DNA from 3 places in the Acholeplasma sp. ORD1043 genome. Region 1 is predicted to be linked to each of the others. Evidence: riboswitches for the same ligand, from Rfam matches in the RefSeq annotation. Region 1 holds a riboswitch; each other region holds the start of a gene.
The links. A riboswitch is a leader RNA that binds a small molecule or an ion and turns the genes downstream of it on or off. The one in region 1 is predicted to bind cyclic di-GMP.

Region 2: another riboswitch for cyclic di-GMP. It lies ahead of PG914_RS05255 (hypothetical protein); the one in region 1 lies ahead of PG914_RS02435 (InlB B-repeat-containing protein).
Region 3: another riboswitch for cyclic di-GMP. It lies ahead of PG914_RS01310 (hypothetical protein); the one in region 1 lies ahead of PG914_RS02435 (InlB B-repeat-containing protein).

What each region holds. Positions count from the first base shown of each region.
Region 1 covers NZ_JAQLOJ010000004.1:59,095-69,390, reverse strand. The annotation lists gene PG914_RS02435 (InlB B-repeat-containing protein) at 1-7,489, opposite strand, end outside; cyclic di-GMP riboswitch class I at 7,582-7,657, opposite strand; gene PG914_RS02430 (GyrI-like domain-containing protein) at 8,003-8,644, opposite strand; gene PG914_RS02425 (metallophosphoesterase) at 8,644-9,345, opposite strand; gene gcvT (glycine cleavage system aminomethyltransferase GcvT) at 9,441-10,296, shown strand, end outside.
Region 2 covers NZ_JAQLOJ010000012.1:881-11,176, reverse strand. The annotation lists gene PG914_RS05275 (cation-translocating P-type ATPase) at 1-2,091, opposite strand, end outside; gene PG914_RS05270 (hypothetical protein) at 2,314-2,790, opposite strand; gene PG914_RS05265 (S24/S26 family peptidase) at 2,860-3,387, opposite strand; gene PG914_RS05260 (hypothetical protein) at 3,501-4,091, opposite strand; gene PG914_RS05255 (hypothetical protein) at 4,134-4,649, opposite strand; cyclic di-GMP riboswitch class I at 4,707-4,787, opposite strand; partial or broken gene PG914_RS05250 (pseudouridine-5'-phosphate glycosidase) at 4,877-5,796, opposite strand; gene PG914_RS05245 (PfkB family carbohydrate kinase) at 5,798-6,676, opposite strand; gene PG914_RS05240 (peptidylprolyl isomerase) at 6,673-7,176, opposite strand; gene mvk (mevalonate kinase) at 7,255-8,208, shown strand; gene mvaD (diphosphomevalonate decarboxylase) at 8,192-9,139, shown strand; gene PG914_RS05225 (phosphomevalonate kinase) at 9,136-10,176, shown strand; gene fni (type 2 isopentenyl-diphosphate Delta-isomerase) at 10,169-10,296, shown strand, end outside.
Region 3 covers NZ_JAQLOJ010000002.1:38,254-48,549, reverse strand. The annotation lists gene glf (UDP-galactopyranose mutase) at 1-150, shown strand, start outside; gene PG914_RS01330 (flippase) at 137-1,636, shown strand; gene PG914_RS01325 (FAD-dependent oxidoreductase) at 1,850-3,196, shown strand; gene PG914_RS01320 (EAL domain-containing protein) at 3,418-5,790, shown strand; gene PG914_RS01315 (EAL domain-containing protein) at 5,792-7,186, shown strand; cyclic di-GMP riboswitch class I at 7,243-7,318, shown strand; gene PG914_RS01310 (hypothetical protein) at 7,370-8,116, shown strand; gene PG914_RS01305 (hypothetical protein) at 8,116-9,048, shown strand; gene PG914_RS01300 (hypothetical protein) at 9,131-10,072, shown strand; gene PG914_RS01295 (S26 family signal peptidase) at 10,189-10,296, shown strand, end outside.

The DNA.
Region 1 (10,296 bases):
TGGCATAACCAATAATACCACCGACTACTTGAGTTGCTTGAATGTTACCAAAGTTAAATACATTGGTTAATGTACTCTTCTCGCCCCAACCAACTAGTCCACCAACATCACGTGAGGTTGATGTAACATCCCCCATGTTATATGAACCAGTCATTGTTACATTTGTGATAACACCGACTAAACCTGCAGTATATTGGCCACCTTTTACATTTGCACTATTTGAAATATTTGTTATTTTTACATTGGTTGCATAACCTGATAGTGCACCAACATAATTTCTACCTGTTACTTGACCAGCAATTTCAATATTTTGAATGATCGCAGAATCACCTAAATAACCAAATAAACCAACATAATCAGATGTTGCACGATTAGTATTTAAAACGATTCTTGCATAGTTACCATCAAATCCACCTCTAAATGGACGTGTATTACTATGTCCAATTGAAATGAATCCTAAGCTTGGATCAGTTAAATCTAGAACAGTAACACCATCCATAACTTTAAAGTAAATGTTTAATAAACTTTCATTTAAAGTAATGTCAGATAATGCCTTCATATCTAATTCATCACGAATTAAGTATGGATTGTTTTGCGTACCATTACCGTATGCAAAACGAATGATTCTAGCTGATGCATCTGCATTATTCTTAATTGTTGCATTTGCATTTGATGCAAAGCCTGATAGTTGTGGATAATAATCATAGAATCCAGTTGAACCTTTAATTGTCCAAACTGTATTACTTAATGATGTATTTAAAAAGATATTTAAACCTGTAATTTCTTCTTTTTCTTTATCAAATGTATTTAATCCTGGTTGGTTTGAAACTGCATGTAAAGGTTTTGTTCTATCTTGGATTAAATCATCAAATTCAATAATTGTTCTATTGTAATAAACATTTGTAATATCAAGGGATTGTGCAAATCCAATTAAACCACCAACATTTTGATACCCTTGGACTTTGCCACCTGAATAACCTTCACCAACTAAACCATTGTTATAACCGATGATGCCACCGATGTTTGAACCTGCACCATTAACATTACCAGTTGCATAGAAGTTTTCAATTTCACCGTTATTAACACCTAAAAGACCACCGATATTGTTGTTACCAGCAATTTCAACTTTAGTGTATACATTTTGTATAATTGCTTCACTATACCCTGCAACTCCACCTAAGTTATTGCGTCCTTGAATTAAACCAGTTACAGATAAGTTTTGAATTGTTGCATCACTTGATAAGTAACCAAATAAACCTAGATAATCAGTACCTGTAAGATTAATTTTAAAGTTTGCATAATTACCATCAAAATGACCTTTAAATGGTGCAGTATTTGTACCAATCGGCTTATAATCAACCGTTGTTAGATCAAGTTCAGCAATCCCTGAACCAACTAAATAGTAAGTATCTTTAGCGTCAAAATCTGCTGTAATTGATACCGCAAGGGTAGCCATATCTCTTGGTGTATTAATGATATAAGGGCTAGCCTTGGTACCATCACCTAAGAATGGATTAGTGATTACTGATAAGATTGAATTATCTTTAACTGATTGATATTTATTATCAGCAAAAACTTTTAATTGTGGATAGTATGCATAATTTCCTTCAATCATTTTAAATGTCCAAGTTGTTTCACTAAAGCCACGTGATCCCATTTGGTTATCAAACATCATGGTTTTAGTTAAACCTTGTCCCGTTACTGCTGTTGAAGGAATTGTATTGTAAGGTTTTTGATATGATTGTAAAACTGAAACATCATAATACAGGTTAGTTCTAGCATTTGCAATACCGTTATAAACTGATGGATTATCATATCCAATAACCCCACCTGCATAAGAGTTAGCTGATACTAACCCTGCGGAATATGATCTTAAAATTGAATTATAGTGATAAGTCGATGAGGTACTTCTTTGATATAACATAGACCCCCCAGCAATACCACCGGCATAGCTTGGAGATTTAACTTCACCACGATTATATGTATCTTGTATTGTACCTTCATAAAGATAGCCAACGACCCCACCTGCATATGAAGTAGTTGCAAACACATCAGCAAAGTTAAACACGTTAGAAATGTTACCGGAAGTATTACGTCCGACAACCCCACCAACTTGTGTTGTTCCTTTAACATCTGCAAGATTGTAAACATTTAAAACATTACCTGATACTTTTTGACCGACTACTGCACCAGTATATGCAGCACCAGTAATGTTTCCGGTAATATAAAGATTTTGAATGGTACCTTTACCAAAATATCCAAATAAGCCTTGATTATCTGTTGTTGTATTTATTTCGATATTAATTTCTGCAAAGTTTCCATCAAATGAACCATAGAATGGACGAGTTGATGTACCAATTGATTCATAAATACCTAATTCTAGTTTTTCTATACCATCGTCAACTTTGAAATAGAAACCTTCGAAAGTATTCCCATCTTTTACCTTTTGTCTTAAGGTATCCATATCTTGTTTACTACGGATTAAGAATGGGAAATCAACATTACCTAAACCATCTTTAATATCAATTCTGACATTTGATGTTGAGAAATCACGTACAACAACCAAAGCATGTTCAGAAAAAACAGTTAATTGCGGATAATATGCAAAAACTTCGTCTTTTTCTCTTAAATACCAACCATTACCAAGTTTACCTTCCATTTTAGTGAATAGTTCAACAGAATCCATTGCATATGTAGTTGATTTTAAACTTGATGGTTTTGTATAACCTGCTGGTTGATCATAAGCAGCAATCACTGTGATGTCATAGTAGATATTCGTTCTTATGTTAGCCCCACCACTATAAACAGATGGGTTATCATATCCAACCACACCACCAACATAACCTGTACCTAATGCTGCTACTTGTCCAGCATTATATGAGTTATTAATTTCATTTGTATGATATGTAGATGAAGTACTTCTTTGGTATCTCATTGAGTAACCTACAACACCACCTACAGCCGATGTACCATTAACTGTTCCTAAATTAAAGCCATTTGATAATGTACCAATATAGAGTTGACCAATCAATCCACCTACATTTGTCGTACCTGTTACATTAGATGTATTGTATACATTTCTAACTGTTGCAGTATTGACATAACCAACAATAGAACCTGTATTTGATGCACCTTTAATCGCACCAGATACTGAGAAGTTTTCAATAACAGCACCATTATTAATCGCACCAAAAATACCAACTTGGCTATTCGTTGTATCAATATTTACAACAAAATTTACCCCATTACCATTAAATGTACCTTGAAAGTAATTAGTTGTTGTCCCAATTGGAATAAAGTTTCCTAAATCAAGTTCATTAATATTATCATCAACTTTAAAGTAATAATTCTTGTAGTTATTACCTTCATTAACCATTCTTGATAATTCGTGCATATCATCAGCACTCTTAATTAAGAATGGATCACCTTGTGTACCTAAACCACCTGATACATCTTTGATTGTTGATTGAATAGAATCTACTTTAATCTCTGCATCTTGATTAAATGCAAATACTCTTAGTTGTGGATAATAAGCATTATCCTCAGTTCTTGTTTGTCTAAACCAAATAGAACCATCATACTTTATTTCAGTAATTAAATCACCATATAGTAAGAAATCTGAAGTTTTACCATAAGCATGGCCAATAACTGCAGGTTTTTGAGTATATGGTTGATCATATGCAACTAAAACGGATGTATCATAATACACATTTGTTCTAGCATTTGCTCCACCGGTATAAACTGATGGATTATCATAACCTACGATGCCACCTGCATTTGAATTAGATGAAACTAATCCTGATGAATACGAGTTTGTAATTGAATTATAGTGATAAGTGGATGAGGTACTTCTTTGATATAGCATAGAACCACCAGCAATACCACCAGCATTGGTTGGTGATAATATTTCACCACGATTGTATGTGTTAGTTACTGTACCTTCATAAAGATAACCTAAAATACCACCTGCATATGAAGTGGTTGCAGTTACTGATGCATGATTATAAGCACCATTAATTTCACCCGCTTGGTTTCGACCAACAATACCACCAACTTCAGTTGTACCTTTAATGGATGCTAAATTATAAACGTTTTTAACTGTACCAGAAACTTTGTAACCAACAACAGCACCAACGTACTGTGTACCTGTGACAGATCCTGATATATATAGATTTTGAATTGTACCTTTACCAAAGTATCCAAATAAACCTTGGTAAGTTGTTGGATTATTAATAACTACTTTAAATTCAGCATAACTACCATCAAATGAACCATAGAATGGTCTAGTACTCGTACCAATTGGTTGATAAGCACATAAATCAAAGAATTTTACTTCTGGATTAACTTTAAAGAAAAATCCTTCAAATGTATTACCATCAGCTACTTTTTGACGCATGATATTAATATCTTCAATCGAATTAATAATAAATGGTAATTCTTCTGTTCCCATACCAAGTGAGATATCGACTCTAACAGCTAATTCTGATCTATCACTAATATCTTTTTCAATATGAGATGTAAATAATTCAAGTTGTGGATAATAAGCAAACTGATCACCTTTTACTTCCAAGAACCAACCAGTTCCAAATTTGCCATTCATCTTAGTAAATAATTCACCAGAGTTCATCGCATAAGTTGCTGACTTTAAACTTGATGGTTTTGTATAACCTATTGGTTGATCATAATTTGCAATGACAGTGACATCATAATAAATATTTGTACGAGTATTAGCAATACCGTTATAAATTGATGGATTGTCATATCCAATTGCCCCACCAACTGAGTTATTTCCGTTAACTGCAACCTCACCTGCACTATAGACATTTGTTATTGAGTTATAGTGATAAGTGGATGAGGTACTTCTTTGGTAAAGCATTGAATAACCAACAACACCACCAACGTAGTTGTTACCATGGATTCTACCTAAGTTGAATGCATTATTTAAATTACCATTATATAAGTAACCAATAATGCCACCTATATGAGTAGTACCTGTAACATTTGCAGTACTATATACATTTCTAACTGTTGCATTATCAACATGTCCTACAACCGCAGCAGTATATGAAGCACCAGTTACAGTACCTGAAACTGAGAAGTTTTCAATGATTGCTAAGTTATTTAAAGAACCAAAAACACCAACATAACTATTGGTTGTATTGATATCAACAACAAAGTTGACACCATTACCATCAAAATTACCTTGGAATTTATTTGTTGCATTACCAATTGGAATGAAGTTACCTAAATCAAGTTCAGTAATACCATCGTCAACTTTGAAATAATAATCTTTATAAAGATTACCAGCTGCAACTTTTCTTGATAATTCATGCATATCTTCTGCTGTTTTAATTAAGAAAGGTATCGCTTTGGTACCTAAACCATAAGAAATATCAAGCGAAGTTGATTTAGTATTCTCATTTTTAATTGCAGTAACAGTATTTTCAGCAAAGACTGCAAGTTGAGGATAAAAAGCAGTTGTTTGAGTCTTTGTTTGTCTTCTCCAAATAGATGGGTCAAACTTTAATTCAACTGTTAAATCACCATAAAGAAGGAAATCTGAAGTTTTACCATATGTATGATTGATAACAGCTGGTTTACCAGAAAATGGTTGATCATAAGTAACTAAAATTGATGTGTCATAATAAAGGTTTGTACGTGCATTTGTAATACCATTATAAACTGATGGATTATCATAACCAACTATACCACCTGCATTTGAATTTGCTGAGATTAAACCTGAATTATATGAATTTAAAATTGAATTATAGTGATAAGTGGATGATGTACTTCTTTGGTATAACATTGAACCACCAGCAATACCACCTGCACTATTTAAAGATAAAATTTCTCCATGATTATATGTGTTTTGAATCGTACCTTCATATAAATAACCTACAATTCCACCTGAATATTGAACAGATGCATAAACTTTTGCATTATTAAATGATGTTTGAATATTACCTAATTGGTTACGTCCAACAACACCACCAACTTGAGTAGTTCCAGTAATTGTAGCAGAGTTATAAACATTTTCAATTAAGCCTGATTCTTTATAACCAACAACACCACCTACATACTGTGTACCAGTAACTTGTCCTGTAACATATAAGTTTTTAATTGTACCTTTACCAAAATAACCAAATAATCCAACATAAGTTGTATCTTCAATTGAAATATTGAAATTAGCAAAGTTACCATCAAATGAACCATAAAATGGGAATCCTGTTGTACCAATAGGTGTTGTTTCACCAAGATTAAAAACAGTTCTACCTTCTTGAACTTTAAAATGGAATCCTTCAAAAGTATTCCCAGCTAAAATTTTTGATTTTAATGTTTGAATATCCGTATTTGTTCTAATTAAGAATGGTCTTGTTGGAGTTCCTAAACCATTTGAAATATCTGTTGTTACATTATCAATGGATCTTGCAACAATATCTGTGTTTGCATGTTCTTTGAAGTATGCAAGTTCAGGGTAATATCCATAGTTGGTACCAATATTTGTAAAAACAAATGTTGATGTTAATTTAGTTGACATACCACTCATTAACACTTCACTGTTTAATGCATATTGAGTAGTTGATAAACTAGAAGGTTTCTTATAACCAGATGTTTGGTCATACATTGCATTGACTGAAATATCATAATAAATGTTTGTACGTGCATTGGCATTACCATTATATAAAGATGGGTTATCATAACCAATTGCCCCACCAACGTTGCTTCCTGCTACTTCGACAGTACCTGCACTATAAACATTTGAAATTGAATTGTAATGATAAGTGGATGATGTACTTCTTTGATATAGCATTGAATAACCAACCAAACCACCACCACTCGACTGTGCTTTAATCTTACCTAAATTATATGAAGAAACTAAATTTCCTTCACGAAGATATCCAATAATACCACCAATTTGTGCATTACCTTCAACACTAGCAGTTGAATAAACATTACGCACATCACCTTTGTTTAAGTAACCAACAATACCACCGACGTTATTTTGACCTTTGACATAACCTGAAACAGAGAGATTTTCAATTGTTCCACTTTGTACAAAACCAAAAAGACCGACATAGTCAGTTGTAGCTCTATTTAAATTTAATTGAAAGTTAACTCCGTAGCCGTCAAACGTACCTGAGAAAGGTCTTGTGTTTGAACCGATTGGAATGTAATCATCACCTAATGTAATTTCACTTACATTTGCAGCAACAATGAATACTTTCCCAGAAAACGTATTTCCATTTGCTACTTCAGTTGCAAGACGCTTCATATCTGCTGCGTTTGCTATAACATATGGATCTGCTTCCGTCCCTGCTTGTGATAAAAACACACTTGCAGTTGCTGGTGGTCGATAACTTATATGTTCAGCTGCATCACGTTCTATATTCTCGATGTCTGTGTTGAAATGCATGATTGTGAGTACAGTACTGATTGTTAAAATTACTAAAACTAAGGCTAGTAATAGTTTTCGAATTCTAACTTTCACAATGCCAACTCCTCATCAAAGCTGGGGTCAAGTAAAATAAAAGGCTTTTTGCCGCAGCAAATAGCCTCATTAATATGAGTATAAACGCTTTTAGCGGCAACTGGCTACCATTTTACAGGTCCTATAGCTTTGCGTCCTTAAGTTTCCTTAAGTTTGCCAAGATTTAATTTCATTCACAAGTATAACAAGTTATAAACCTTATTGCAAGTAAAGTTATAATTCGAACGGCTTTGTGAGGCTATTCTTACTAAATTTAAACTTTTACTTACTCCTGCTATACCCGTCCATTATACACATATGTTTCGGTTTAGTAATATTTTAGGATCTATTATGGATAATTTTGGTAAACTTTATCAAAATATAATAAAAATCCCAAAATAATATTGCATATAATGGGATTTTTTACATTCTTTTATAAAATATAACAATTTTAAAATGAATTATTGAATTCTGATTGTTTGGGTCCAAAAAAAATCATTAATATAATTTTTTACATCTAAATTTCAAAAAAATCTATATTAATTTAGTGTTTTTTATTGGATGTCTTATAATCGTCTTTAAACTTACACTGTCAGTTTTTCTAGGATCTGAGATATAAATTTCATGATGAAACCTCGTATCTGATATGTCTAAAGCATATCCATTTTGAATTATAAACTCATGCATCAACTCAACAGATTTTACTTCTTCTTGATATGGTCCAATGTGCATCATTTGCACACAAAGTCCCTCATCATAGGTAAAGAACTTAACCTTACTGTAATCCTTTTTCTTCTTTTTACTTATTGTATCTATTGCCCACAAGACATGTTCTTCTTTAATAAAGTCTGGTAACCTTAACAAAGAGATAAATTGAAATTCATCATATCTATCATAGTCAACACCTTTTAATCCCTCAATCCACCAGAATCCTTCAAGTTGTGGTACAACATATTCTTTAAAATCCGGTATTATATATGAAGTTTTGTAGCTCATCTTTAATGTATATGCCACGCCATACAAAAATTCTATTGCTTGACTATACTCACCATCTTCTAAATTTGGGTTCCCCTTCCCTCTAACTGCAAGAAAATTAGCTTTCCCAATATTTATAATACTTGGTGTTGTTTTCGGATTGTATTCATCCTTATATATTTTCTTAAAATCAATCATCATTATAACCCCTCTTTTAACTCAATGCCATCTTCGCTAAAGACTAAAACATTTACTATTTTAGTAATGATTGTTTTAGCATCAATTCCAATAAATCCTTTTTTTCTAAATGGTTCACTAGATTCAATACCAAGCTCGTAATAGTTTAATGGTTGAACATGAAAGTGTCCAAAAACATAAGTTTTATCTTTTGGATCAAAGTTTTTAATAAAGTAAGGTGTTTCTGCAAAGTTATAAATATACCAACCATTCACATTATCAAAAGTGTAACCAGCATGAATGAATTCATAATTACCTAGTTCAAACTTAGGTATCATACTTTCTAAAAACCCAATTAACCAAGGATATCTTTGATTAATTGAATCTCTCATTAATTCAATGGTATTGACATTAGAATCTGAAAGTTCTCTTAAGGTATTACCTAGTCCATTGTATTTAATATTGAAGATACCATCACTTACACCTTTTAAAAAATCAAGCAGAAAATCATCATGATTACCCCTAATCATAATGAGTCTATTTTGTTTTTGAAAATATCTTAAAAAGCCAAGTACATCTTTATTTTCTATTCCTCGATCAAAATTATCACCTAACGATAATAAAATATGATCTGGATTTTCCAAATCAAAACCTTTTTTCTCTAGTGCATCGACTAAAGGTTTTAAATTCCCATGGATATCAGAAAAGACGAAATAGTATTTCAATATCATTACCTCTAAGTTATTTTATCACGGTATAATACAATCTTTTAGAATAATCATATACTATCGTATATAATGGAATGAGAGGTATATTGCACATGAGTGAACTTAAGAAAACAATATTATATGACAAACACAATTCGGTTGGTGCGACTATCGTTGAATTCGGTGGATTTTTAATGCCACTTTACTACACGACAATTCCTTTAGAACATCATGCAGTTAGAAACGAAGTTGGCATGTTTGATGTCTCTCATATGGGTGAGATTTTAATTAAAGGTAAAGATGCATTAAGATTCACAAACTATGTTGTATCAAGCAGAATCACAGTATCTAATAAGATGCAATACGGATTTCTACTTTATGAAAATGGAACCATTGTCGATGACTTAATGGTATATCCATTTGCAGATGATAAAGTCTTGCTTGTTGTAAATGCAAGCAATACTGATAAAGACTTCAAACATTTTTTAAAATATGTTGAAGGATTTGATGTGAAGGTAGAAAACCGTACAAATGATTTTGGTGAAATTGCTGTTCAAGGTCCAAAGAGTTTTGAAGTATTGTCAAAGCTATTAGGAGAATTACCAGAACATTCAGGTGACTTTGGTTATTACAAATATAAAGATGGATTCCTATTAATTTCTCGAAGTGGATACACTGGTGAAGATGGATTTGAGGTTTATGGTGATAACAATCAAATTCAAGAACTTTGGGACTTATTCTATAACAATGGTATAACACCTTGTGGACTAGGTTGTCGCGATACACTACGTTTTGAAGCAGCTATGCCATTATACGGCCATGAAATTGATGATACAGTTAATCCATATGAAGCAGGTTTAAGTTTTGCTGTTGATTTAACTAAAGATCAATTTGTTGGTAAAGGTGCATTAGTTCTTGCAAAAGAAAATGTAATAAGAAAATCCGTTGGCATTGAACTATTAGAACGTA
Region 2 (10,296 bases), on a different contig from region 1:
ACAGGATAATAAGAATTGAATAGCTTTTTTGATGTTTGCAAAAATTGTACGACCTTCACCAACTGCAGTAACAATAGTTGCAAAGTTATCATCAGTTAAAATCATATCTGATGCACCTTTAGCAACTTCAGTACCTGTAATGCCCATCGCAATACCAATATCTGCTTTTTTAATAGAAGGTGCATCGTTTACACCATCACCTGTCATTGCAACAACTAACCCAGTAGATTTCCACGCAGTCACAATTCTAACTTTATTTTCTGGTGATACTCTTGCATATACTCTAATATTTGGTAGTTTTTCTAAGTATTCTTCATCAGACATGCCATCTAATTCTTTACCAGTAATGGCAATTTGTCCCTCTGTTAAAATGCCTAATTCTTTGGCAATAGCAACAGCAGTATTTTTATGATCACCTGTAATCATAATTGTTGTGATACCAGCTTTTTTGGTTTCAATGATGGCATCTTTAACTTCAGGTCTTGCAGGGTCAATCATACCAACTAAACCGAGTAAAATCAGGTTATTTTCAAGTTTTTCTTCAAAAGATTTATCAAATACTGTATTTAATTCAAACACTTGATAACCTAATGCCAACACGCGTAAAGCTTGATCTGTGAATTTTATATTTTGATTATTAAATGTATCTATGACTGTTTGATCAATAGTTTCTATATTATTATCGACTAAATAGAAATTACTACGTGCAATGATATTATCAGGAGCACCTTTAGTAATCGCAACGAATTTATCATTTATTTTATGAACGGTAGTCATCATCTTACGGTCTGAATCAAATGGTAATTCAAATACTCTTGGATATGATTGTAAGATATCAAGTGGGTTATTATTAGTAACAATAGATAAATCAGTTAACGCAATTTCAGTTGGGTCACCAATTTTAACATAACCGGCTTCAGTTTTTTGTACAACTGTATCATTACATAACACACCAAAATCAATTAAAGATTTTAATGATGAAACTGCATTTGTTACAGACTCTGTTTTGATTGATTGGTCATATACATAAAGATCTGTAACAGTCATTACATTTTGAGTTAAAGTTCCTGTTTTATCACTACAAATAATCGCAGTAGAACCTAAAGTTTCAACTGCAGGTAAAGTACGCATGATTGCTTTTTTCTTTACTAAATTTTGCATACCAATTGATAAAACAATTGTGATAATTGCAGGTAATCCTTCAGGAATCGCAGCAACTGCTAATGCAACAGCAGACATAAATGCTTCTAGAATGTGCACCTCACCAATCATAAATCCTCTAATCATCTGAATGATGAAGATGACTGTAACAATACCTAGTGCAATATAGGCTAGGAATTTACCTAATTGAGCAATACTTTTTTGAAGTGGTGTTTGTGAATGCTCATTATTTTGAAGCATTGATGCAATCTTACCTATTTCAGTTTCCATACCAGTTTTAACAACTAATCCAGTACCACGGCCATAAGTAACAACTGTTCCCATGAATGCTAAATTGATTCTGTCACCTAACGGTACATCTTCATTTAAAATTGCTTGATTTGTCTTTTCAACTGGGACGGGTTCTCCAGTTAAAGCAGATTCATCACATTTTAAATTAATGACATCAACTAATCTTAAGTCAGCTGGAACAAAATCACCAGCTTGTAAGATGACATAATCTCCAGGGACTAAATCTTTCACATCAATCTTAATTTCTCTACCATCTCTTAACACAGTCGCATGTGGACTAGACATTTTTTTAATGGATTCAAGCGCCTCTTCAGCTTTAGCTTCTTGAACTAAACCGAGTATGGCATTGATTAGAACGATACCAATAATCATTAATCCTTCGGTTAATTCTTCAGGATTATTATTTAAAATTGCAGTAACGAATGCAATACCCGCTGCAATTAATAATACGATCACCATGAAGTCTTTAAATTGGTCTAGAAATTTAAGAATAAAAGATCTTTTCTTTTCCTCGGCTAATTTATTCTCTCCATATTTTTCTAAACGTTGTGAAACTTCAAGAGAAGTTAATCCTTCCTTTGATGTCTCATATGTTTGCATAACTTCATCAACACTTTGTTGATATATTTCTTTATTCATAATTTCCTCCACTTAGAAATAATAAAGACCTTCAAAACCCGTTTGTAGGTCTTGAAGGTCTCGTTTACAAGCAGATAATTGGGCTTGACTATTAACCGGGTAAAATACCGTAATGACGATTAATAAATTTGGGAACTACTCCCCTTCTTCATTATATTCTATCATAAATAAATTATCTGTAAATATCATTTTTAACTTTATGTTATGAATTTCAAGTTTGGTCTAATGACTGTTTAAAGTCTTTTTATTGGAATGAATTATCCAAAGTATCAGTAGTGTTGTTATAGATAATCCAGTACCAATATTTAAGAAATAAATCCAAGGTTCAGTTGACATAAATAAAATAACATCTAGTCCAGTTGCTTCACTAATAAAAGTACCTTTGATTTCAGAAAAAGTATAAACTTCAGTTACTAAAAGATTATTTACAGATAAAGTAAGTGTCGAGTTTATTTCATCTATATCAATGACTTGGTGAACCCATAAATATTGTTCGTTAATACGACTAGGTGCAACAACATATTCACCTACTGTAATTTCAGATGGAGAAAAAGGTACCATTTTAACGATACCTACTTTAATTCTATTATTAGTAATTGGTTGGTTGAATGGTACAGCTTGAATGTGATTATACTGATAAAATTGATATTCAATATTCGGACCTAACATGATTATGCTGACCAAAAATAATTCAACCATGAAAAACAATGCGAAAACTATTAAGAGAATTACTCGAACTATTTTCATGTATGAGTCCTTAAATTTATTTTAATTTGTAGATTTTTTCATACGTTTAATTAAGATAACAGCAGCGGTTATTAATGCACCATTGATTAAGATGACAGTAATACCGATTGGACTTCTTAAAAAGCCTATGACATAACCTAAATTTGGAATTTTAGAAACAACATTTCCACGGTACATAGAAGAAGTAATTTCCCATTGGTAAGATGTTGGATTACCACTTGAATGGACACGATAGGCAGTTTCTGATCCTGCAACTTTTGTCATAATCTTATATACTTTTAAACCATCTGCATTACCATAACCGTCAAGTTCAAAAACAATGATATCGGTATTATCAAGTTCATCAAATTCAGTCATTGACACTACAACTAAATCGCCTTGATTAAGCGATGAGTCAACTCCTGAAAATCCACCATAAACTGCAACTCCAAATAATGTGGATGTCACTGTTGGTAAATAAATAAATGATAGAATAAACAAACCTAAAAGTCCGATAACACTATACAATATGATACTAATTAATTTATTTGAATCAAACTTATCCGCCATATTTATACCCCTATAAAAACGTAATCTTATCCTAAGATTATTGTAACATAAATTAGATTATGTTACGAAAAAGTGGTCTTGTGACCACTTTTTAGTTTATTTTAATTTAGATATTAGTCTTCGATAACTGTAAATAAGACATCAAATGTAGCGGTTGCACCAAACATAGCTTCGGCAACTTCTTGAGCTTCTTCAGCAGTAATTTCATCTTCAATTTCAACTGGTTCAGTTAAGGTCACTTTTACATAAACAGTAACTGCATCACCATTAACTTCAATCACATCACTACCATCAGCTTGGAATACACCATTTACCACAGTACCACCGATTTGGTAAGTAAGATTTAAGTAACTCACTAATTCATTAACAACACCAAAGGAAACATTTTCAAAATCAACTTCAAGTGTACCAGTTGCTTCACTATCTAAATCGTTTGACTCCCATACGATTGAGAATGTGAAGATAATGTATTCAACAGCGTCATCTTCTAATGAGAATTCAGCTTGACCTGCAGGTACTAAAACACCATCAGTAACATCAGCAGTAGAAGCAGATACTTCAACAACTAAACCTGTACCAATTGTGATTTCCCCTGATTCTTCAGCTTCTAAATTGATACTCGCCCAGAATGCATATGATATCCCGATTGATACCACTGCCAATAAGAATAATGCAATAAGCATTAATTTTTGATTCTTTTTCATATTTGTACTCTCCCTTTTTAATCCTTAAGTTTTTTTAAACTTTTAAGAAACAACGTTAAATAGCAAATCAAAGGTTATATTTTTACCCCTAATTGCTTCAGCAATCTCTCTTGTCTCTGGTTCAGTTAATCTAACCTTAACAACTACAAGTAATGAATCGTTTCCAATCAAGAGATTACCTTCATTTGGTAGAATGATCTCTACTAAATAACTGTAGGTAGGATCACCATTAATTAATATATTTTTGACTTGGATGGTTACATTAAGTTCTATGCCGGGTTGTAATTCCTCGCCATTAATATCTAGTTCAAAGGTGAAGATAATTTCGTCCACTTCATCACTTGAGTAAACATAACCAGCTGGAACTAATTTTTTATTGATATTAGATTTATCTTCTTTTAAATCCACTGTCAGTTCAGCTTCATGAATCGTGTCAATAACAATATACACATCAACATATCTTTCAATCGCTGCCCAATATGAAAACGAAATTGAAATAGTGTACATTATAGCAATAGCTAGGACCACAAGAAGTGCAGTACTTAACCTTTTAGTCATACATATCCCCCAATAGCCATGACAAATAAAAAGCAGCCATTGAAATCACGAAAAGTGATTTGCAACTGGCTGCCACGTTAATGTTATGGCCCTATAGCTTTGCGTCCTTAAGTTACCTTAAGTTTGCCGATACAATATGCTTAAATTTATGACTGCTATTATTATAATAAAAAATAGTTTTATATGCAAACAAAATGGATATTTAATGAGACAAAGTACCGAATATGCTATAAATTATTAAGTTTTGAAAGTTCAATTGCTATTTCTGCACCGAGTTTAGCATTGTTATAAACAAGTTGAATATTTGAATCTAAGCTAATACCCTTAGTTGATTTTTCAATGCTTGCAAGTAAGTAAGGAGTGATTGCTTTGCCTTTGATATTATTTTTCTCAGCGGATGCTAATGCTTTCTCAATTTCAGAATTAATAAATGCTTCATCCAATGAAAATTGATTAGGTATTGGATTCGCAACAAGCACACCACCTTGGAGCGGAAGTGTCCATTTGGTTTGTAACAATTTAGCAATTTCTGAAGGTTTGTTTAATTGATATTCCAGTCTAAAACCAGATTTTTTAGTGTAAAATGCAGGGAATTCATCGGTACCAAAACCAACTACAGGCACGCCTTTTGTTTCTAGGTACTCAAGTGTTAAACCTATATCTAAAATTGAATTACATCCTGCTGAAACAACACAGACATTTTCATTTGCTAACTCTTCTAAATCTCTTGAAATATCAAACGTATCTTGACCATTTCTGTGAACACCACCAATACCACCAGTAGCAAACACTTTAATTCCAGTCATTGCTGCGATTAAAATAGTTGCAGATACGGTCGTAGCTCCATTATAACCTTTTGTAATACAATAAGGTATATCGCGTTTTGAAACTTTCATAATGTTACCTACTGACCCTAATTTAGTTAGTTCATCAGGTGATAGACCTACTTTAATTCTGCCATCTAAAATAGCAATTGTTGCAGGTGTTGCACCAGCATTTTTAATAATTTTTTCTAACGTCATACCCACTTCAACATTTCTTGGATATGGCATCCCATGTGAAATGATTGTTGACTCTAAAGCAACAACTGGTTGATTTTTTTTAATGCGTCTAATACATTTGGTGCAATATCGATAAATTGATTCATGTTATTTCTCCTTCACCATTGAAACAAGTTGGTTCACTTTTAATTTCTTATATACAGCATCGATAGATTGAAGTGTAAAATGTGAAAGAATTGTTCCCGTTTTTAGTGGTTCTAAATTATTTATTTCAGCAAAAATTGTTCCTGCAAAGAATCCATCTCTTGCGCCAGTGTCATTAATGATCACTCCATCAAATGACTTTTGGTAAAAATTAATAAACTCTGGAGTAAATTGATATACACCATTTTTTCCTAAAGTTAAGAATATATTATGGATACCTTTATTTAATAAAATTTGACCAATTTGAATTGGGTCATCAAATACAGTAATCATCTTTCCTTCATTAGTATTAATTTTGATGGTGTGGATTTTTTGAAGATAAGGAATGAATTTAGCGGCTTTAGCGCTACTTACTAAGTCAACATAGAATGCTTTATTAAATGTTTTAAAAATATATTCAATCGTATCTTCAGTTAGATTAGCATCTAATACAACAATATCCGCTTTTTCTATATGATCTTGATATCGTCTAATCACTTGAGGTGTAAGTTTTTTAAGTTGATCCATTGAACTAACCGCAGTGAATAGATTACCTTTATCATCATGAATTGCTACGTAACTTGGAGTTTGTTTTACAGTTTGATATAAAACCTTTAACTTTATATCGCGTGCCATGTTCAGAAAATCTTGAGCATCTTCCCCAAGTACTGTAATTAGGGTCGGTTCAAGTTCCAATCTGGCTAAATTTTCAGCAATGTTTCTTGCAACCCCACCCCAAGATTTATATATATTACCGGGATTAGAATCATGCATTACCATTGGTTGGTGCATACTTGCTAAATAATCAATAGAAGTAGCACCAATAACTACAATTTTTTTCATATGTAATCAACTGGTTTTAAATTAAATGTATTTTCAAGTATAGTAAAGCTTTCGATAACGACTGGAGTTAATGGCATATCCATATGGTTGGTTTGAGTTGTAGCAATTTTATCAACTACCTCTAACCCTTCAATTACTTTACCAAAAGCAGCATATTGACCATCTAAATGTGGAGAGTCTTTATGCATAATAAAGAATTGGCTTGTTGCAGAGTTAGGGTTATTTGTACGAGCCATCGAAATCACACCTTTGGTGTGTTTAAGATCGTTTTTGTGTCCATTGGCAGTAAATTCACCTTTAATCGGTTCTAACTTATCAAATGATCCACCACCTTGAATCATAAAGCCTCGAATAATTCGATGGAAGATTTTATCAGTATAAAAACCTGACTCTACATATTTAACGAAATTTGATACTGTGTTTGGTGCAACTTCAGGATAAAGTTCGATTTTCATCGCACCAAAATCTTTTACTTTTAAAGATAAAATGAGTTTTGACATGCTAATTACCTTTCCTTTTATGGGATATATTCATTGTATCATATATGATATAATGATTATAGAAAGCGAGCGAATTTTATGGTGGATTTTGGACAAGGAGTAGCAAGCGGTAAGATTATCCTTATGGGTGATCATTCTGTAGTTTATGGTAAACCAGCTATTGCACTTCCTTTTAAACAAGCACAAATTACTTCAAAAATATATAAAACTAATGAACCAACCACTATCGATTGCATCTATTATATTGGTCTATTAGAACATGCACCAGATACGATATTGGGAATTAAACGTGTTATAGAATTAGTTTTAACTTATTTAAATCAAGACAATTTTGGAATTCAAATAAAAATTGAATCGAATTTACCAGCACAAAGAGGTTTAGGCTCAAGTGCAGCTGTTTCGATTGCTATTGTAAGATCTTTATTTGATGCTTTTGAAACAGAACTAACACCTGAATTACTTAATATGTTTGTTGATTCAGCTGAACAAGTTCATCATGTGAGTCCATCTGGATTAGATGCATCAACGATTACAACTGGTAAAGCCGTATTTTATCAAAAGGATTTAGGTAGAACCATTATTCCATTAAAAATGGATGCAGTTATTGTTGTAGCTGATACAGGTAAACGTGGATTAACCAAAGAAGCAGTTAGTGAAGTCAGACGTCTTTGGAAAGAAAATCCAACAGTAGTTAATCCAATTATTGATCGATTAGAAGAATTAACAAATGAAGTTAAAACATATTTAGAAAATAATGAAGTTATAAGATTAGGTCTTGCAATGACTGAAGCACATGAATTACTTAGAAGTATTCATGTATCTGATGATACATTAGAAGTTCTAGTTAATGTCGCACTTAAGAATGGTGCTTTAGGTGCTAAATTAACAGGCGGCGGTAAAGGTGGTTGTATCATCGCACTTGCAAAAAATACTGAACAGGCAATTATACTTTCTGAAGCTTTAAAAACAAGTGGTGCTGTCGACACTTGGTTCTACGACTTAAAGGAAATTATTGATGAAGAAAACAGCTAAAGCACATGTAAATATTGCGTTAATTAAATATTGGGGAAAGAAAGATAAAAAATGGAATTTACCTTTAACATCCTCTTTATCATTTACAGTTGATAAATTCTATACTAAAACGACGGTTGAATATAAACCATTGTTAACAGAAGATCATCTTTATATAGATGATAAGTTTATCACTGGAGTAGAATATGACCGTGTTAAACAATTTATGGATATGGTTAGACACTTATATAATATTCCATATTTTGCTGAGATTGTTTCATACAATTTTGTGCCTAAAAAAGCAGGTATAGCATCAAGCTCTTCAGCTTTTGCCACGCTTGCTTTAGCTGCAACCTCAGCATTTGGTTTAGAACTTGATAAAAAAGCTTTATCAGCTTTAGCTAGATATGGAAGCGGGTCTGCAAGTCGATCGATTTGTAATGGATTTGCTGTATGGCACGAAGGTTATGATCATATATCAAGTTATGCAGAAGAAATTGAAGGTTTTGATGATATGGCATTGTTAGTTTGCATGGTCAATCAAAATGAGAAAAAAGTTGATTCAAGAACAGCTATGAATGTTTTAGAAATCTATCCTCAATATAAAGAGGATTGGATAACTAAAACCAATATACTTTTTAATGATATGATCCATGCCATACAAATCAAAGATTTTGTAAAAGTAGGTATAACCGCTGAAACCCATGCAGAATTGATGCATCAATTAATTGAAAATACAGGCAATACCTATTTGACTGATGTTTCCAGAGAAATCATTGAATTGACAAAATGGTTAAGAACTCAAGGATATTTAGTATATGCAACAATGGATGCTGGTCCAAATGTAAAAATTATTTTAAGAAAAGATTCAATCAAAGATGTAATAAGTTATTATGAAAAACTTTGTACTGTCGTAGTATGCTATGAAGGTAAAGGAGCACATCTCTTATGATTTCACTTAAAGTGCCAGGAAAACTATTTATCATTGGTGAATATTCAGTCTTAAAACCAGGTAATGAAGCGATTTTAGTCGCTGTTAATAAATTTATACATGTTACCGTTGAAGAATCAAAATCTTATGATTTTCAATCAGAACTGGGTAGATTTAAATGGATGCTATCTGAGGAATTGCCAGTCTTTAGCTATGATACTTTAAAACATGCTAAAGCAGCAATATATACTGCACATACATATTTAAAGTATAAAGGTGTTAAACCTAAAGTTTATGAAATTAAACTTACTTCAGAAATGATGAATGAAGAAAACCAAAAATATGGTTTAGGTTCATCCGGAGCAGTAATTGTATCAGTCATAAAAGGTATTCTTGACTTACATGGAGTAAAAATTAGAAAACTCGATTTATTTAAACTTGCTGTCTTAGCTCAAATTGAAATTAATGATATCTCTTCAGGGGGAGAACTTGCTGCTAGTATCTTTGGAGGCTGGGTTCACTATAAAAGATATGATTTGATTTGGGTTATGAATCACAAAGGAAAAATTGATGAAGTGATGACCTTAACTTGGCCATTCTTAAAAATAACAAGATTACCTAAACCGAATTTAGAATTAGCAATTTGTTATAGCGGAATGTCTCAATCTACAAGTCAAATGGTTGGTAAAATGAATGAAGTTAATCAGTCTCCATGGTATGCAACATTCTTAAATAAAACACATCTGATAGTTACTCAATTTAAAGAAGCTTTGATTAGAAATGATTATTTTACAGTTAAATATATGCTCGAACTCTATCGAAATCAATTGTTAGAACTTCAAGCAAAATCTGGTATAATCATTGAATCAGAACCATTTAAGCTTATGATGGAAGTTGCTTCACGTTATGGTTTTCCTGCAAAAACATCTGGTGCTGGTTATGGTGATTGTGGATTTGCTATCGTACAATCAAAAATTAATAAAATCCAACTTCAAGACGCTTGGATTAAAGCTGGTTTAACACCACTTGAACTACAAGTGTGGGAGTATTATGAGTAAAAATAGAAAAGATGAGCATATCGCACTGGCATTAAGTCAGGAAATCAAAACAAACTACTTTGATAAAATCAAATTAGAAGCTTTAGATCTTCCAGATTTAGCAATTGATGATATCCAATT
Region 3 (10,296 bases), on a different contig from region 1:
GAAATGTATAAGCAATATAAAGAAAAAGCAGATAAGGAAACTAAATACTTATTTGGTGGCAGATTAGCAGAATATAAGTATTATGATATGCATGCAGTCATTGCATCTGCTTTATCAATGGTGAAAAAAGAACTTCATGAAGAAAGCTAGTGTTTCTAAAAACTATATTTATAACTTAATCTATCAAGTACTAGCAGTCATCATCCCAATTATTCTAAAACCATATTTATCACGTGTTTTAGAACCAGACGGGATGGGGCGTTTTTCATTTACTAATACATTTATGACATACTTTAGTTACCTTGCACTTTTAGGTGTACAACTCTATGGTACTAAAGTCATTTCACTCGCTCAAGATGATCCATATAAATTAAAGAAAACATTCTGGGAAATATTAGGTTTAAAAGCAATAACATCAGTGATTGCTATTACGTTATATTTCACAGTTATGCCACCTTTAATTGGTGATGAATTAATTTACTTCCATGGTATTTGGTTATTCGTTAATTTAATTGATATTACTTGGTATTTCACAGGGTCTGAAAGATTTAAATCAATTGTTATTAGAAATTCAATTATAAAAATCTTAACAGTTGTTTCAATTTTTGTCTTTGTTAGAACAAAAGAAGATATTTATATTTATGCAACAATCCTAGCAGCAGCAGAACTCTTAGGTCAGCTGATCTTATGGTTTTCAATTAGAAAAGAAACTGTTGTTAAAGAACTTAAAACTTTAAAAGGAGATTTCCATCCTTCGTTACATATTAAGGGTACATTAACCTTATTTTTACCACAAGCAATTATTCTTTTATATACATCATTAAATACAACCATGATTGGGTTTATGTCAGGACAAGAACAAGTAGGTTTTTTTGATAGTGGTGCGATGATTGTCAACACCATGCTATTAATCGCAACATCGCTTGCAATGGTGATGGTGCCAAGAATCAGTAAACTGAATGAGGAAGGCGATAAGAAGAAAATTACAGACTTACTCAATAAAAGTGTTCATGTAACAACTTATCTTGCTTATCCGATGATGTTTGGATTAATTGTCTTATCTCATATCTTTGTTCCTTGGTTCTTTGGTATGGATTATCTACCAGTTGTTGATATCCTTGCATTATATAGTATTAAAATTAGTTTAGTTGTCATTTCTAATGTGATTGGTGTCCAATACATGATTCCAACAAATAAGAATAAAGGATTTATTATCTCTGTCTCAACTGGGGCAATTATCACATTAATTTTAAACTTTATTTTTATTCCAATTTATGGTGCATATGGTGCAGTTATTGTTTCTTTAATCGCAGAAGCACTGGTAGTACTTGCACAAATCATTTTAATCAGAAAAGAAATCAATTTTACATTAATTATTTTAAAAACATATAAAGCAATGATCGCTAGTATCTTAATGGGATTAGCTGTATACTTCATGGAGCCAGTGATATCAAGTGGCATCGATAAAATGATGAATGGTACATTTAGTTATGAAATAACTACTGCTATATTATTAATGCTTTATGCTATTTTAGGTGTGATCGTTTATTTCACAGTGAACCTAATTTTAAGAACACAAGTTCAACAAGATATTTTAAAAAAGATTTTTGGTATATTTTCAAAGAAAAAATCTTGATTTAAATAAGACAATTTCACACAAAAGTGATACAAGGATAGTGGTTGAAAGCTATCCTTTTTTTATCTAAAAATGTGTAAAACGTTTTCAAAAGCAACTAAGTTGTTTATATTTACATTTGATATAAAATTAAGTCGCGATTTCGATTTAGACATCAAACTATATATAAAAAAAAGATAGATCCACAAACTTTTTTGTGGATGGGAGGACTTTATGAAAGTAGTAGTTATCGGTTGTACGCATGCGGGTACAGCAGCAGTAAAAAATATTTTAGGTCAAAACAAAAACATCACTGTTAATGTTTATGAAAGAAATGACAACGTATCATTCTTATCATGTGGTATTGCACTATATGTAGGTGGAATTGTTAAAGATGTAGATGGTTTATTCTACTCATCACCAAAAGAATTAGCTGAACTTGGTGCTAATGTCTTCATGGAACACGAAGTATTATCAATCAACTATGATGCTAAAACACTTGAAGTTAGAAATTTAAACACAAATGAAGTATTCACTGATTCATTTGATAAATTAGTTTTATCAACTGGTTCATGGCCAATCGTACCAAAGATTGAAGGTATTAATTCAGAAAACGTCTTATTATCAAAGAACTTCAATCAAGCAAATGAAATTATCGAAAAATCAAAAGATGCTAACAAGATTGTTGTTGTTGGTGCTGGGTACATCGGTGTTGAACTAGCTGAGGCTTTTGAATTAATGGGTAAAGAAGTTGTTCTAGTTGATGGCGAATCAAGAATTATGCCTAAATACTTAGACCCAGAATTCACAACGCTTGCTGAAAAAGAATTTACTGACAATGGCATTAAACTTGCTTTAGGTCAAAAAGTTAAAGGCTTTAAGACAGAAGGTAATAGAGTAACTCATATTACAACTGATAAAGATGAATTTGAAGCTGACTTAGTCATTATGTGTATTGGTTTCAGACCTAACACTAAATTATACGAAGGTGTTTTAAAAACTACACCAAATGGTGCTTTAGTTGTTAATGAATACATGCAAACATCAAACAAAGATGTTTACGCATGTGGTGACTGTGTGAACGTATTCTACAATCCAACCAATGAATACAGATACATTCCACTTGCAACAAATGCAGTAAGAATGGGTACATTAGTTGGTATGAACATCGAAAACAACGTTGTTAAATATCGTGGTACTCAAGGTACATCAGGTATCAAAATTTATGAATTATCAATCGCATCAACCGGTTTAACAGAAGGTGTTGCTCGTGATATGGGTATCAACTATGGTGCTTATCTATTACACGATACAAACCGTCCTGAATTTATGCCAGAATATGAAGAAGCATTATTAAAATTAGTTTACGACAAAGATACAAGAAAAATCTTAGGTGGTCAAATCCTATCTAAGTACGATTTAACAGATAAGATGAATATCTTATCAGTAGCAATCCAAAATAACATGACTATTGAAGATTTAGCATTCCAAGATTTCTTCTTCCAACCACACTTCAATAAACCATGGAATTTATTAAACATTGCAGCTTTAAGAGCAATCGCTCAAGAAGCTAAAAACTAATCCTTCGTTTACCCCTTTATTAAAATGCGCAAGCTCAACAAAAAAAGGTAACCAGAATATGGAAGCCTTTTTTTATTTATCACCAACATAAAGAAATAACATGAATCCACATTCATGTTATAATACATAATAAATAGAATAAATTAGTTAGTTATGATGCAAAATCGCTTCAAATATAAGATAATAAGAATATAAGGAAGAGATTAGAGGGCACAGGCTAGATGTTTACAGAGACAAAAAGACATATTATAAGACTCGTCATAATCTTTGGAGTTTTACTCCTGTCTTTTTATGTGTTCTATATCTTTTTATTAGACACAACATTTAAAAGAGAAGCCAATCTCATTGCACATAATGAACATGAACTTAGAACGCAAAGTCTTGATGATATGCTTCATGGATTGTATGATGCTTATCAAGACAGTATCTTAAATTGGAATACTAAACAATACACCACTGAACTTAATCCTTTAGTGCCATTTAACATGTATACAATCTCACCTTTATCAACTTTATTTAGTGATGAGGTTGATGATACCTTAGTCTTAGTACTTAAAAAAGAAGGTGAACAAGAAGTCGCATATAAAGAAGTAGAATCAGTCTTTGCTAATCAAGGTGTCGTTTTATCTGACACACAATATGTAGTTGCAACATCTGGCTATATCTTATATGCGAAAGACCAATCACTCATTTCAAAAAATTTCTTTAACACAAATCTATACCCTTCACAATATTTTGGTACACTAGATAACTTAATTGGAAAAAACTCACAAGCTCACTTTGACTTCCAATCTAATAATGAAAGTTTTATTTTATCATTCCATAAATTAGATGGTGACTTACTCTTTATTTCAATTGTTAAACAAGCCCCATATTTAGCAGCTTATTTACCGCTTATTTGGTCGTATTTAACACTTTCTTTATTCTGTGTAATTGCCTTCTTGGTTTTCTCATTAGTGGGTTTAAAATACCGCTATGATGATGAAAAACTTTACAACAAACATAAAGATGAACTACCTCAATCCGTACTTGTGATTGATGTTGGTGGTCTGGGCCAACTTCGTATGGCTAATCCCAAATTCTTTGAGTTAGTCTCGAAAGATGTTGTTAAGATGATCACAGATGTTACTAAAGATAAAATCAACATTAAAGAAACACTTAAGATGCAAAAAGCTTTCTTCATGGGTATTGAAACAAAAGAAGGTAAGAAAGATTTTAGATTTGTTATTGTAAAGAAAAAACGTGGGTATTTACTCATTGGTGAAGAAGCAAATAAAGTTACAGGTTTTGAAGGTAAATACCGAGATTTTGCCTTAAATAATCAAATCACTAAATTACCAAATGAAATGTTCTTAAAAGAAACACTAGAAAGCATCGATAAGAACAGAAAGTTCTCAATTGTTTCTTTTGCTGTTGAGGATTTTGATACAATTCAAAATACCATTGGACGTGAATTTGCTCGTCAATTTATAAAAAAATTAATTGATGAAATTAAAAAACACATGGATAAAGAAACCATGAAGTTTTATCATTTTACAAATGATCGCTATACAGTTTTAGTTCAAAATGTTTTAAATTATGATATGGTTGATTCATGGGTTCAAAATGTGAGTGAAAAAATCAATAATTCCGTCATTTTATCGGATTTACCATTTACTGTATCACTAAAAGCTGGTATTGTTCATAATCAAGGTAAAGTGATGTCAATGGATAATGATTCAATACTAGAAATCCTAGAGATTACTACAGAACGTGCATTAAAATCAACTGTTTATTCTCATGTACTATATAATGAAAAGTTCTTAGAATACACTTCTAAAAACCAACAAATGGAATTAGACCTACAAAAAGGTATTGCAAATGACGAGTTTGAGATGTATCTACAACCTCAATACAATGTTGAAACCAATAAAACTGTAGGGTTTGAATTACTCCTTCGTTGGAATAATCCAAAATATCAAAAAGAATCTCCTGCATCCTATGTTAAAATTGCAGAAAAGTCTAATTTAATTATTGACCTTGGTCGTTTAATCATTGATAAAGTATTTACAATTGCTGAAAGTTTTAATAAAACAGATATTGAGTTTTCATTTAACATTTCGCCAAGACAACTTGTTCAACCAGGTTTTATCCAAGAATTAATCGACTTTACAAAGAAATATGATGTTAACCCAGAAAGAATTGCTATTGAGTTAACTGAAACAATTTTAGTTGTTTCATTTGATTTAATTATCGAGAAGTTTAAATCATTAAAACAACTAGGCTTTAAAATTCATTTAGATGACTTTGGTACTGGGTATTCATCCTTATCTTATTTAAAGACATTACCAGTTGATGTCATTAAGATTGATAAGAAGTTTGTTGATGAAATTGAAACATCGTTTACCTCTCGCCAAATCTTAAAAACAATGACCATGCTTGGTAAGAATTTAAAATTAGGTGTGATCTTTGAAGGGGTCGAAACTGAAAAACAAGTAGAAATCATTAAAAAAGAAGGCGGAGAGATTATTCAAGGATTTGTTATTGCACGTCCAATGCCTCATAAAGATGCAAAGGATTTCTTAAAGAAAAAGAAAGTAGGATTTAGTGAATAATATGGTAGAGATTATGATAACAATCGTTGTTACACTAGCTCTTGATGGTGCAGTCTTTGGAATCTTTATCGTTGTAAAAAAAGAATCCATTAGATATCGTGATGAAAAACTTTTAGTTCAAGACCAAGTTGTACCGCTGAATACTTTAAGTGTATTAATTGATCGTACAATTAAAAGAAATAGTAAGAAGAATAAACCATTTACGTTATTTCTAATTGACTTAGACCATTACCGTGATATTGTTGATACCTTCAATGAAGAAGAAGAAAAATTGATTATGAGTTATGTCTCTAATCATATTAAATCAAGTCTTCCTGAAGAATCTGTGATCTCACAAGGTATTAAACCTGACCAATTCTATGTCTTTATTCCAGATAGTTTTGATCATTCTAAAATTATTTATCTGGCTAAACAAATTAAAAAAGATTCAGAACGTAAGGTGCATATCCTAGATAGTGTCACCATTAAGAAAACAGTAAGTATTTCAATTGCAACATTCCCGCTACACGGTAATACTAAAGAGCACTTATTCCAAGCATTAGATATTGCTATGTATATCGTTAAGAAAAATGGTGGTAATGATATTAAGTATTATTCAGAAGAACTGAATCAAGGTAAGGAATATCTTGATTTATATCATGAAATTAAAGAAGCAATTCAAAAAGAAGAATTCTTGTACTACTATCAACCAATTGTTTCAACTGAGGATAAAACTAAAGTGCTTGGGGTTGAAGCACTCTTACGTTGGCAACATCCAACAAGAGGACTCTTAGCACCAGGTTCATTCTTGAGTATGGCAGAACAATCTGGTGAATTAGATGAAATTGGTATTTGGGGTGTAGAACAAGCGCTCCTCTTACAAACTGATTTAAGTCAGCTATATCAAATCCATGACCTAGTGGTCAATATTAACGTTTCTCCTCGTCAGATTCTAAATGAAGAAACTTTTACAATCTTCCAAAGATTAATTCAAAAACATAGAACGAAAGCAGAATTAGTAGCGATTGAAATTCCAGAATTCTCGCTTTACAAACAAAATGAAATATTTAGACGTAACTTAATTAAAATTAAAACCTTAGGATTCCAAATTGCAATCGATATCTCAACGACAGATTATGACGTATTAGACATCGTAGAACGATTTAAGATTGACATGATTAAGCTCAATCGAGAGTTCTTCAAACTAGAAGAAAATTATAATAAACGTAAGTATTTAAAGATGCTTATTGATTTTGTCGAGTCACAGCAAATCAAACTGGTTGCAGAAGGTATAGAAACTGAAGAACAATTTCAGGATATGTATACAAAAGGCGTCTCATATGCGCAAGGTTATTTTATCGCAAAACCTTTAGATCAAACACAGTTATCGGCTTTCTTAAGACAATCTGAGGATTAGAAATTTGTCGCATACATTTTTGTTGACACTATAAAAAAACGTGATAAAATACTAGTATACGAAAAAGGCAAAGCTAGAGAAATCTAGTGACGCAAAACTATAGGACCTGTCAAATGGTAGCCAGTTGCCAACAATTTATGTGGCACTGGCTTTTTGTTTTTTAAACGAGGTAACGAGGTAACCATGGCGTTAAGTAAAGTATGGGGCATTGGTAAAACCGTTAGAAATGCCACTAAATTTTCCAAGTTAATATTCCTCTTCATTCCACTGTTTGGATTCTTATCCGTAACAATGGGGGTCGTATCATTTTATGGACAATACACTGGGGATATGTCAGTAGCAATTGATCAATTTTCTGACAGTTCAATTAGAATCTCAGAAGATTCAACATTTGCTGAATCACGTACTGTTCTAAGATATCCTGGGATGAGTTTTGTCAACCAAGCATCCTACGAAGGTGTGATGGCATTCCACTATCAAAATGTCATACAAACTCCTGGATATTACCTTCCTGATGTTAAAGATAAAGATAGAGAAGTTATTGCATTCACATTCTACTTAAAGAATATGAACGAGGCGGCAACCATCAACAGGTTGAATTATAAGATTCTATTTTTAGAAACCTCAAAACATATTGAAGAACACTTAAGAATTATGGTGGTCGTTGATAATGTTGCAGATGTCTATGAATATCAATCTTATCGAATCCCAGGTGTGCAGTCACTATCATTTGCATCAAGACAAGTTGCAGTTGATGGTAATATCTTCCAGTTAAAAGCTCAAAACACAGTTAAAATTAGCGTCATACTTTGGATTGATGGATACTTAGAAGATTATTTAAAGAGTATTGGTAAATACACCGAAGAAGATTTAATGGGTGGTAGACTAAAACTCCAAATGATTTTCTCGGTAAACGAAGAAGGCTCATAATGCTTAAGAAAATATATGCAGCGTTATTTGCACTCACGTTAATATCCATTACATTAACCACCTCAGTATACGCTTGGTTTAACACTTCAAAATCATCACTCGTTGATGGGGTTGAAATGGGAGTAGGAGAAGATGATAATTTGTACCTATCATTAGATGGTATAAACTATCACAAGAATATTACACAAGAAATGTTAAGGGAACATATCGGTAAGACAACTAGATTAACCAATATCACCTCACCGGATGGCAAAACCTTTTACGCAAGTCCAACATCTACAAGAGTTTATGCAGATCCAAGGACTGAATACCTCACATTTGATGTCTACTTCAAAGTGATTACCGATAATGAAAATGAAGCAGCGCATCAAAAATTTGTTTACCTAGCAGATAGGAAAACACCAAGTTTCGAACTTGCACCTAACACCAAAGGAACATTTGTTGTAAGTCGTGGTGTAAACTGGACATCACCAATAGATTTTAATGATGGTGACATATATGTCACAGCAGGAGAAAATCGCTTGTATCACGCGTCTGACGCTGTTAGAATAGGAGTTGTAAATGATGAACAAGAATTATCATTTATATATGACCCTTCTGAAAACGAAGCACGTGGATACGGAAAATTATTTGGAGCACTTGATTACTACGAAAGAAGATTAGGTGTTAGATTAGTACCACCTGAAGCACCAAATAATATGATTTATCGTTTATCTAACTTCTCACCACTACAAGATGATATCGCACTAGATAAAGTAAGTTTAGTCGCAGAAACTATCCTAGTGAATGAAGTAGATGGCATCTATGAATACAGAGGACATGCTACAGTGTCTATCTGGATAGAAGGATGGGATCCAGATTCCATGGATGCGATTCAAGCAGACGCTTTACTTATTAGCCTAAGATTTAAAGCGGCTAGATTTGAAAATTAATTAGGGTTATAAATGGTTAACAGCCAATAACAAGAAAATAGTTTATAAATATTAAAAAACATTCTCAAGGAGAGGAACAAATATGAAAAGTTTAACAACTAAATTCGCTTTATCAGTACTTTCATTAGTACTAACAGGCGTAGCATTATCAGTAGGTATCTACGCATGGTTCACAATTAACAACACAGCTGCAATTGATCCATTCAGTGCACAAGTTAGAGCTGGGGAAGGTATGTATATTTCTCTAGATAAAACTACTTGGAAGACTAATATTACAACAGCTGAAATCGTTGCTTACTTAGATTCAAAAGTTGGTGACTTAGATGCATTCAGATTTGATGCAGTTACATCAGCAAATGCTTCTACATTCTCAAAAGTAACTTATGATGCTACTGATGGTTTTGATTCAGTAACTGCAACAGCAAACGGTGATTACTTATCATTTGATTTATACTTTGCAGTATCTGCAAACGTTGATGGTATTAGAGTAACTACACTAGATGTGACATCAAATCCAACTTCATGGATTCCAACTGGTGAAACAACACCTATGACTCAATCAGTTCATAATGCTGCTCGTGTTGCTATTTTAAATGGTACAGATGCTACTGTATTCCAATCAGAAGCATCAGTTGCTGGTAGTGACGTAGTTGGATTTGGTTCATCATTTGGTACAAACACAGCTGCAGGTCTATTTATTGATGAATATCAATTAGATTCAAATGCAACAGCTGCATTCCAAAGTTTATATGATCAAGCTGTTCTTGACACTGAAGCAGGTATTGGTTCAACTGTTCAATTTAATGCAAACTACACAACTCCAGTTGTTGTTGCTGAAACATTCTTAAGTTCAACTACAGGTTACGATGTAACTTCAATTACTGGTACAATTGGTACTGACTTACAAATCGCTGTGTTAACAGTCAACATTTGGGTTGAAGGTTGGGACCCACAAGCATTTAATGCTATTTTATCTGGTATCTTATCAGTTGAATTTGCATTTGATGCATACCTAGTAGAATAATAATATTTGATTTTTTAAACACGGAAAGAACACCTTCAATTTGAAGGTTTCTTTTCGTACACAACGACAAAAATTGACTATATAATTTATAAATTATAAATAAGGAGCAAGACTCAATGACTAGCAAACAAAAAACTTTTAAAGTCTTAAGCATCATAGGCAATACGTTATTTTATTTACTTTTAGCAGTTTTGCTCCTATTTTCAATTTCTAACCTTTCAATG